Sporichthya polymorpha DSM 43042: one gene and its partner. The protein of the gene in region 1 binds, or shares a complex with, the protein of each later gene. Links are inferred from orthologs where the notes say so. Each region holds a gene or a part of one and is shown in the gene's direction. Other genes may lie near its edges.

Region 1 (3,826 bases):
GAAGGTCGTCGCCTCGGTGGCGTTGCGGACGCTGAACCGGATGCAGCCGCTCGGCGCGTACTTCAGCTTCCAGGCGAAGGTCGACCCGGTGTCCACCAAGGTGCCCGTCGTGCTGCAGCAGCGGGTCGGCAAGACGTGGAAGACGGTGCAGAAGGCCAAGCCGAACAGGCGCGGCGTGGTCAATTTCAAGATCAAGCCCACGAAGCGCGGCAAGGTCGTCTTCCGGGCGAAGCGCGGGGCTGTGCCGGGCGCGGCGGCGGGCACGAGCAAGAACGCCACCATCACCGTCCGCTGACGCGGCAGGGTCGCCGTTCCGAGCGTTGACCTGCCCGAACGGCGATTGTCGGACCCCGCACCTACCATGGCCGCGGGTCCGGTCCAGGGCCCGAGCGGGGACTGCGAAGGGCACAGAGTGGCGGAACGTCTGATCGTCCGAGGGGCGCGGGAGCACAACCTCAAGGACGTCTCCCTCGACCTGCCCCGCGACAGCCTCATCGTCTTCACGGGCCTGTCCGGCTCGGGCAAGTCCAGCCTCGCGTTCGACACGATCTTCGCCGAGGGCCAGCGCCGCTACGTGGAGTCCCTGTCCGCGTACGCCCGGCAGTTCCTCGGGCAGATGGACAAGCCCGACGTCGACTTCATCGAGGGCCTGAGCCCGGCGGTCTCGATCGACCAGAAGTCGACCTCCCGCAACCCCCGGTCGACGGTCGGGACGATCACCGAGGTCTACGACTACCTCCGCCTGCTCTACGCCCGCGCCGGCCGCCCCCATTGCCCGCAGTGCGGCCGGCCGATCGCCCGGCAGACCCCGCAGCAGATCGTCGACCGGGTGCTCGAGCTCGAGGAGGGGTCGAAGTTCCAGGTCCTCGCCCCGGTGATCCGCGAGCGCAAGGGGGAGTACACCGAGCTGTTCCGCGAGCTCGTCTCCAAGGGCTTCTCCCGCGCCCGCATCGACGGCGTCGTGTACCCGCTCACCGAGCCGCCGAAGCTGAAGAAGCAGGAGAAGCACACCATCGAGGTGGTCGTCGACCGTCTCGCGGTGAAGGCCTCCGCCAAGCGGCGCCTGACCGACTCGATCGAGACCGCGCTCGGCCTCTCGAGCGGTCTCGTCACGCTCGACTTCGTCGACCTCCCGGAGGACGACCCCCACCGCGAGCGCGTCTTCTCCGAGCACCTCGCCTGCCTCTACGACGACCTCGACTTCGAGGAGCTCGAGCCGCGCTCGTTCTCCTTCAACTCCCCGTTCGGCGCCTGCACCGAGTGCACCGGTCTCGGCACCCGCATGGAGGTCGACCCCGAGCTGGTCGTCCCCGACCCGTCGCTCTCGCTGGAGGAGGGCGCGGTCCAGCCCTGGGCCAGCGGACACTTCTCCGAGTACTTCGGCCGGCTGATCGTGGCGCTCGGCGACGAGCTCGGCTTCAAGACGACGACGCCGTGGGAGAAGCTCCCGGCCAAGGCAAAGCAGGCGATCCTCCACGGGCACGACCACCAGGTGCACGTGAAGTACAAGAACCGCTACGGCCGCACACGCTCGTACTACACGGGCTTCGAGGGCGTGATCCCGTGGATCAGTCGCCGGCACGCCGAGGCCGAGAGCGACGCCAGCCGCGACCGTTACGCCGGCTTCATGCGCGAGGTCCCCTGCCCCGCCTGCCACGGCGCCCGGCTCAAGCCGGTCTCCCTGGCCGTCACGCTCGGCGACAAATCGATCGCCGAGGTCGCCTCGATGTCGATCGGCGACTGCGCGGTGTTCCTGCGCGAGCTGACGCTGTCGGCCCGCGAGGCGCAGATCGCGGAGCGCGTGCTCAAGGAGGTCAACGCCCGTCTCGGCTTCCTCCTCGACGTCGGCCTGGACTACCTCTCGCTCGACCGCGCGGCCGCGACGCTGGCCGGCGGCGAGGCGCAGCGCATCCGGCTCGCGACGCAGATCGGTTCCGGCCTCGTCGGGGTGCTCTACGTCCTCGACGAGCCGAGCATCGGTCTGCACCAGCGCGACAACCACCGGCTGATCGAGACGCTGGTCCGCCTGCGCGGGCTCGGCAACACCTTGATCGTCGTCGAGCACGACGAGGACACCATCCGGACCGCGGACTGGATCGTCGACATCGGCCCGGGCGCCGGCGAGCACGGGGGACAGGTCGTCTTCTCCGGCCCGTACCCGGAGCTGCTGAAGGTCGAGGACTCCCTGACCGCCGCCTACCTCTCGGGCCGCCGCGAGATCGCGGTGCCCAAGATCCGGCGCAAGCCCCAGAAGGACCGCAAACTCGTCGTGCGCGGGGCCCGCGAGAACAACCTTCAGGACGTCACCGTCGAGTTCCCGCTCGGCTGCTTCGTCGCCGTCACCGGCGTTTCCGGGTCCGGGAAGTCCAGCCTCGTCAACGACATCCTCTACAACGCGCTCGCGAAGCACCTGTACCACGCACGCGAGGTCCCGGGCCGGCACACGCGCATCGACGGGCTCGACCAGATCGACAAGGCGATCCACGTCGACCAGTCGCCGATCGGCCGCACGCCGCGGTCCAACCCGGCCACCTACACCGGCGTCTTCGACAACATCCGCAAGCTCTTCGCCGAGACGCAGGAGGCGAAGGTCCGCGGGTACCAGCCGGGCCGGTTCTCCTTCAACGTCAAGGGCGGGCGCTGCGAGGCGTGCGCCGGTGACGGCACGATCAAGATCGAGATGAACTTCCTCCCGGACGTCTACGTCCCGTGCGAGGTCTGCCACGGCGCGCGCTACAACCGCGAGACGCTCGAGGTGCACTACAAGGGCAAGACGATCGCCGAGGTCCTCGACATGCCGATCGAGGAGGCCGCGGAGTTCTTCGCCGCCATCCCCGCGATCGCCCGGCACCTGAACACCCTGGTGCAGGTCGGCCTCGGGTACGTCCGGCTCGGCCAGCCCGCGCCCACGCTCTCCGGCGGCGAGGCCCAGCGCGTCAAGCTCGCGTCCGAGCTTCAGAAGCGCTCCACGGGCCGGACGATCTACGTCCTCGACGAGCCCACGACCGGGCTGCACTTCGAGGACGTCCGCAAGCTCCTCGGGGTGCTCACAAGCCTCGTCGAGAAGGGCAACTCGGTGGTCGTGATCGAGCACAACCTCGACGTGGTGAAGACCGCGGACTGGGTGATCGACATGGGTCCCGAGGGCGGCTCCGGGGGCGGCACGGTCGTGGTGACCGGCACCCCCGAGGACGTGGCGGCATGTGCGGAGAGTCACACCGGCCGCTTTTTGGCGCCGCTCATCGGCGTTTCCGGCCACTCGGCGCAATCCAGGAACCGCACGGCGACGAAGCAGATTACGAAAAGGACAAAGGCAGCAGCTCGAGGCAGAACGGCAACCAGCCGCGGGTAGCCTTTCGAACGCCCTGTCAGGTTCTTCACATTTGTCCCGCCAAACTCGGAGGTTCTCCATGTCTGCTGCGGAAACGCCCAACGTCCCGGAGGGTGCGGAAGAAGCCGTTCCCGGCCGGCGCGTCGTGCTCCGCGGGATCTCGGCACTGGGTCTGGCCGCGTTCGCGGCTCCGCTCGCGGCCTGCGGCGGGGACGACGACGACCCGACCGCGGCCGAGGCGACCCCCGAGGCGACCCCCGAGGTGACCCCCGAGGCCACCACCAGTGCGAAGCCGAGCAAGACGGCCAAGCCGTCCAAGAGCCCCTCGGCCGAGCCCACGGCGACCACCGACGCGACCAAGAGCGCCAAGCCCGAGGCGACGCCCAAGCCCGAGAAGACGCCGAAGCCGGACAAGGCGCCGAAGCTCGTGAAGGCCAGCGACACCCCGCTCGCGGCCACCTCGGACATCCCGGTCAACGGCGGTGCGCTCTTCGA
Region 2 (4,441 bases), 4.1 Mb from region 1 along the record:
TCGAAGGTCTCGATGAGCGCCGCCAGCTTCGGCTGGTCCTCGAGGAACTGGGCGCGGGTCGGGTCCTCGCCGCCGGTGACGTCGAGGCTGTCCGCGGCGAGCTGGTCGCACAGCCGGTTGACCTTGTCCGCGTAGCTGCCGGGGGCGGGGAAGGGGCTCTCCGAGGCCTCCAGGTCCTCCCCGAGGGCGTCGGTGTCGCCGCCGTCGTCGTCGCTGCAGCCGGCCAGGGCGAGGACCAGGACGGCCCCGATCGCCACCGTGCGTCGCCAGTGCCCACTCCGCTGCGTGCTCATGCCCGCGATCCTCCCAGGCGGTCGGCCCGGACGTGTTGTCGCCGGGCCGACGTAGGCTGTGACCACCCCGGTCCGGTTGCGGATCCGGGGTGTTCGCGTTGTCCGCACCCGCATGGGAAGAGGCTCACCGTGCCGCTGTCCGGTCTCCTCGACGTCGTCGCCACCGATCCGGTGCTCGCCGACGCGCTGACGCGCGCCCAGGCCGGTGACCTGCCGAGCCTGGACCTGATCGGCCCGCCCGGGTTGCGCCCGTTCGCCCTGGCCGCGCTCGCGGCCCGCACCGGCCGCCCCGTGCTGGCCGTCGTCGCGACCGGCCGCGAGGCCGAGGACCTGCAGGCCGCCCTCTCCGCGCTGCTCCCGGCCGAGCGCGTCGCGGTGTTCCCGTCGTGGGAGACGCTCCCGCACGAGCGCATGTCGCCCCGCGCGGACACCGTCGGCCGCCGGCTGGCCGTCCTGCGCCGCCTCACGCGTCCGATGCCGGACGACCCGGCGGCGGGCCCGCTCGACGTCGTCATCTGCCCCGTGCGCAGCCTCGTGCAGCCGATGGTGCCGGGCCTGGGGGAGCTGGAACCGGTCAGCCTCCGGGTCGGCGACGAGGTCGAGCTCGACGCCGTCGTCGACGGACTCGCCGCGGCCGCCTACGCGCGCGTCGACCTTGTCGAGCGCCGCGGCGAGTTCGCCGTCCGTGGTGGTCTCGTCGATGTCTTCCCGCCGACCGAGGAGCACCCGCTCCGCGTCGAGTTCTGGGGCGACACGGTCGAGGAGATCCGCCCGTTCAAGGTCGCCGACCAGCGCAGCCTGGAGACGGGGGAGAAGGCCGAGACCCGCGAGACGCTGTGGGCGCCCCCGTGCCGGGAGCTCCTGCTGACCAAGGAGGTGCGGGACCGCGCGGCCGCGCTGCGCACCTCGCACCCGGAGCTGGAGGACATCGTCGGACGCATCGCCGACGGCATCGCGGTCGACGGCATGGAGGCGCTCTCGCCGGTCCTGGTCGACCGCATGGAGCTCCTCGTCGACCAGATGCCGCCGGGCACCCTGATCGTCGCCTGCGACCCCGAGCGCGTCCGTGCCCGCGCGGCCGACCTCGTCCGCACCAGCCAGGAGTTCCTCGAGGCCTCCTGGTCCGGCGCCGCCGTCGGCGGTCAGGCCCCGATCGACCTCGGCGCCGCCGCGCTCCGCGACCTCGCCGAGGTCCGCGACCACATCCGCGGCCTCGGGCTCCCGTGGTGGACGATCGCGCCCTTCGCCTCGACCGACACCGCCGATGACGGTGCGTCCGACGATGTGGCTGCTATTGCGACCGATCCTTCGGACGCTGCGCTGGGGGCGCGGGCGCCGGAGGCCTACCGGGGCGAGACCGCGCGGGCGGTGGCGGACGTTCAGGGCTGGCTGGCCGACGGCTGGTCGGTGGTGATGGTCGCGGCCGGGCACGGGACGGCGCAGCGCACGGTCGAGGTGCTCGCCGCCGACAGCCTCCCGGTGCGGTTGGTCGACGAGATCGCCGGTCCGCCGGAGCCGGGCATGGCGCTGGTGACGTGCGCGGAGCTCGCGACCGGGTTCGTCGACGAGGCGCGCAAGCTCGCGGTCCTCACCGAGTTCGACCTCACCAGCCGGGCGGGGATCTCGACCAAGGACCTGCGCGGCCGGATGCCGAGCCGGCGCAAGAACATGGTCGACCCGCTGCAGCTGCGGCCCGGCGACTTCGTCGTGCACTCCCAGCACGGGGTCGGAAAGTACGTGGAGATGGTGCAGCGCACCGTCGGGGGCGCGACGCGCGAGTACCTCGTCATCGAGTACGCGCCGAGCAAACGCGGCCAGCCCGGCGACCGGCTCTACGTCCCGTCGGACGCACTCGAGGCCGTCACGCGCTACGTCGGCGGCGAACAGCCGGCGTTGCACCGCCTCGGCGGCGCGGACTGGCAGAAGGCGAAGGGCCGCGCCCGCAAGGCGGTCAAGGAGATCGCGGGTGAGCTGATCCGCCTCTACGCCGCGCGCACCTCCGCCCCCGGGCACGCCTTCGCGCCGGACACCCCGTGGCAGCGTGAGCTCGAGGACGCCTTCCCCTACATCGAGACGCCCGACCAGCTCGGGGCCATCGACGAGGTCAAGGCCGACATGGAGAAGCCGTACCCGATGGACCGCGTGATCTGCGGCGACGTCGGCTACGGCAAGACGGAGATCGCGGTCCGCGCGGCGTTCAAGGCGGTGCAGGACGGCAAGCAGGTCGCGGTCCTGGTCCCGACGACACTGCTGTCCCAGCAGCACTTCCAGACCTTCTCCGACCGGTACGCGCCGTTCCCGGTGACGGTGAAGAACCTCTCCCGGTTCAACACCGCGTCCGAGGCCCAGGCCGTCCTCGAGGGTCTCGCCGACGGCAGCGTCGACGTCGTCATCGGCACGCACCGGCTCCTGGCGGCGACGACGCAGTTCAAGAACCTCGGGCTGATCATCGTCGACGAGGAGCAGCGCTTCGGCGTCGAGCACAAGGAGCAGCTGAAGAAGCTGCGGACGCACGTCGACGTCCTCACGATGTCCGCGACCCCGATCCCGCGGACGCTGGAGATGTCGATCACCGGCATCCGGGAGATGTCGACGATCCAGACCCCGCCGGAGGAGCGGCACCCCGTCCTCACCTTCGTCGGGCCGTACCAGGACAAGCAGATCCAGGCCGCGATCCGCCGCGAGCTCCTGAGGGAGGGTCAGGTCTTCTACGTCCACAACCGCGTGGAGTCGATCGAGAAGGCCGCAAAGCGCCTGGCCGAGCTCGTCCCCGAGGCGCGCATCGCCACCGCGCACGGGCAGATGAACGAGCACACGCTCGAGCAGGTCATCGTCGACTTCTGGGAGAAGCGCTTCGACGTCCTCGTCTGCACGACGATCGTCGAGACCGGCCTGGACATCTCCAACGCCAACACCCTGATCGTCGAGCGCGCCGACGTGCTCGGCCTCGCGCAGCTGCACCAGCTCCGCGGCCGCGTCGGGCGCTCGCGCGAGCGGGGGTACGCGTACTTCCTGTACCCGCCGGAGAAGCCGCTGACCGAGACCGCGCACGAGCGGCTCGCGACGATCGCGCAGCACACCGAGCTCGGCGCCGGCATGTACGTCGCGATGAAGGACCTCGAGATCCGCGGCGCCGGCAACCTGCTCGGCGGCGAGCAGTCCGGCCACATCGAGGGCGTCGGGTTCGACCTCTACGTCCGGATGGTCGGCGAGGCCGTCGCCGAGTACAAGGCGCAGGGGGAGGGCAAGGAGGCCCCGCCGTCGGAGGTGCGGGTCGAGCTGCCCGTCGACGCCCACATCCCGCACGACTACATCCCCGGAGAGCGCCTGCGCCTGGAGGCGTACAAGCGCATCGCGGACATCGGCTCGATCTCCGGGCGGGACCCGGAGGAGGACATCACCGCCGTCCGCGACGAGCTCACGGACCGCTACGGGCCGGTGCCGACCGAGGTGGAGAACCTGCTCGCCGTCGCGCGCTTCCGCTCGCTCGTCCGGGGCGCCGGGATCGAGGAGGTGACGGTCGCCGGGCCGCACGTCCGGTTCAGTCCGGTGACGCTGCGCGAGTCCCAGCAGATGCGTCTGCAGCGCCTGTACCCGAAGTCCGTGGTGAAGGCGCCCGTGCGTACGATCCTCGTGCCGCGCCCGAGCACCGCACGGGTCGGTGGAACCCCGCTCGTCGGCCTGGAGCTGCTGGACTGGGCCCGGCAGGTCGTCGAGCTGGTGACCTCCGACATCTCGAGCGCCAACACCGCCGGCAAGTCCTGAGGAGATCCGCGTGAACCGCAGCAGGCGCGTCGCGCTCCTGTTCGCCGCCGCCGTGACGTTCGGCGGTCTGTCCGCCTGCGAGCCGAGCCAGCTGGGTGCGGCCGCGATCGTCGAGGACCAGCGGATCACGGTCACGGAGATCCAGAGCTACCTCGACCAGGTTCGCGAGCAGCGGGAGGAGTTCGGGCTGCCGACCGAGCTCGACCCGGACGCCGCCCGCGTCGAGGTCGAGCGGCGCGTGCTGAACCTGGTCTTCGAGCGCGCCGCTCAGCAGATGAACCTCCGGATCACCGAGGCGGACATCGAGGAGACGCGCTCGGCCGAGAGCCGCTCGGCGGACGAGCTCGCGGAGCTCGCCGCGCAGAACAACGTCACCGTCGAGT

Evidence for each region.
Region 2: the proteins of uvrA (region 1) and mfd are in contact, whole or in part, in a crystal structure (PDB 4DFC), measured with the Escherichia coli proteins. The link is inferred for Sporichthya polymorpha DSM 43042 from one-to-one orthologs.

Annotation. Positions count from the first base shown.
Region 1 is NZ_KB913029.1:4,695,279-4,699,104, reverse strand. Bases 27-3,552 are described here. They hold uvrA (excinuclease ABC subunit UvrA), read left to right. Parts: upstream 27-412; coding sequence 413-3,352; downstream 3,353-3,552. Other genes in these bases: SPOPO_RS33210 (Rieske (2Fe-2S) protein), read left to right, coding at 3,411-3,552; SPOPO_RS0122895 (carboxypeptidase regulatory-like domain-containing protein), read left to right, coding at 27-295. In the rest of the region: more of SPOPO_RS0122895, read left to right, coding at 1-26; more of SPOPO_RS33210, read left to right, coding at 3,553-3,826. UniProt on the Escherichia coli protein: The UvrABC repair system catalyzes the recognition and processing of DNA lesions. UvrA is an ATPase and a DNA-binding protein. A damage recognition complex composed of 2 UvrA and 2 UvrB subunits scans DNA for abnormalities.
Region 2 is NZ_KB913029.1:551,006-555,446, reverse strand. What follows is about bases 118-4,258. They hold mfd (transcription-repair coupling factor), read left to right. Parts: upstream 118-422; coding sequence 423-4,058; downstream 4,059-4,258. Other genes in these bases: SPOPO_RS0102755 (SurA N-terminal domain-containing protein), read left to right, coding at 4,069-4,258; SPOPO_RS0102765 (hypothetical protein), read right to left, coding at 118-293. In the rest of the region: more of SPOPO_RS0102765, read right to left, coding at 1-117; more of SPOPO_RS0102755, read left to right, coding at 4,259-4,441. UniProt on the Escherichia coli protein: Couples transcription and DNA repair by recognizing RNA polymerase (RNAP) stalled at DNA lesions. Mediates ATP-dependent release of RNAP and its truncated transcript from the DNA, and recruitment of nucleotide excision repair machinery to the damaged site.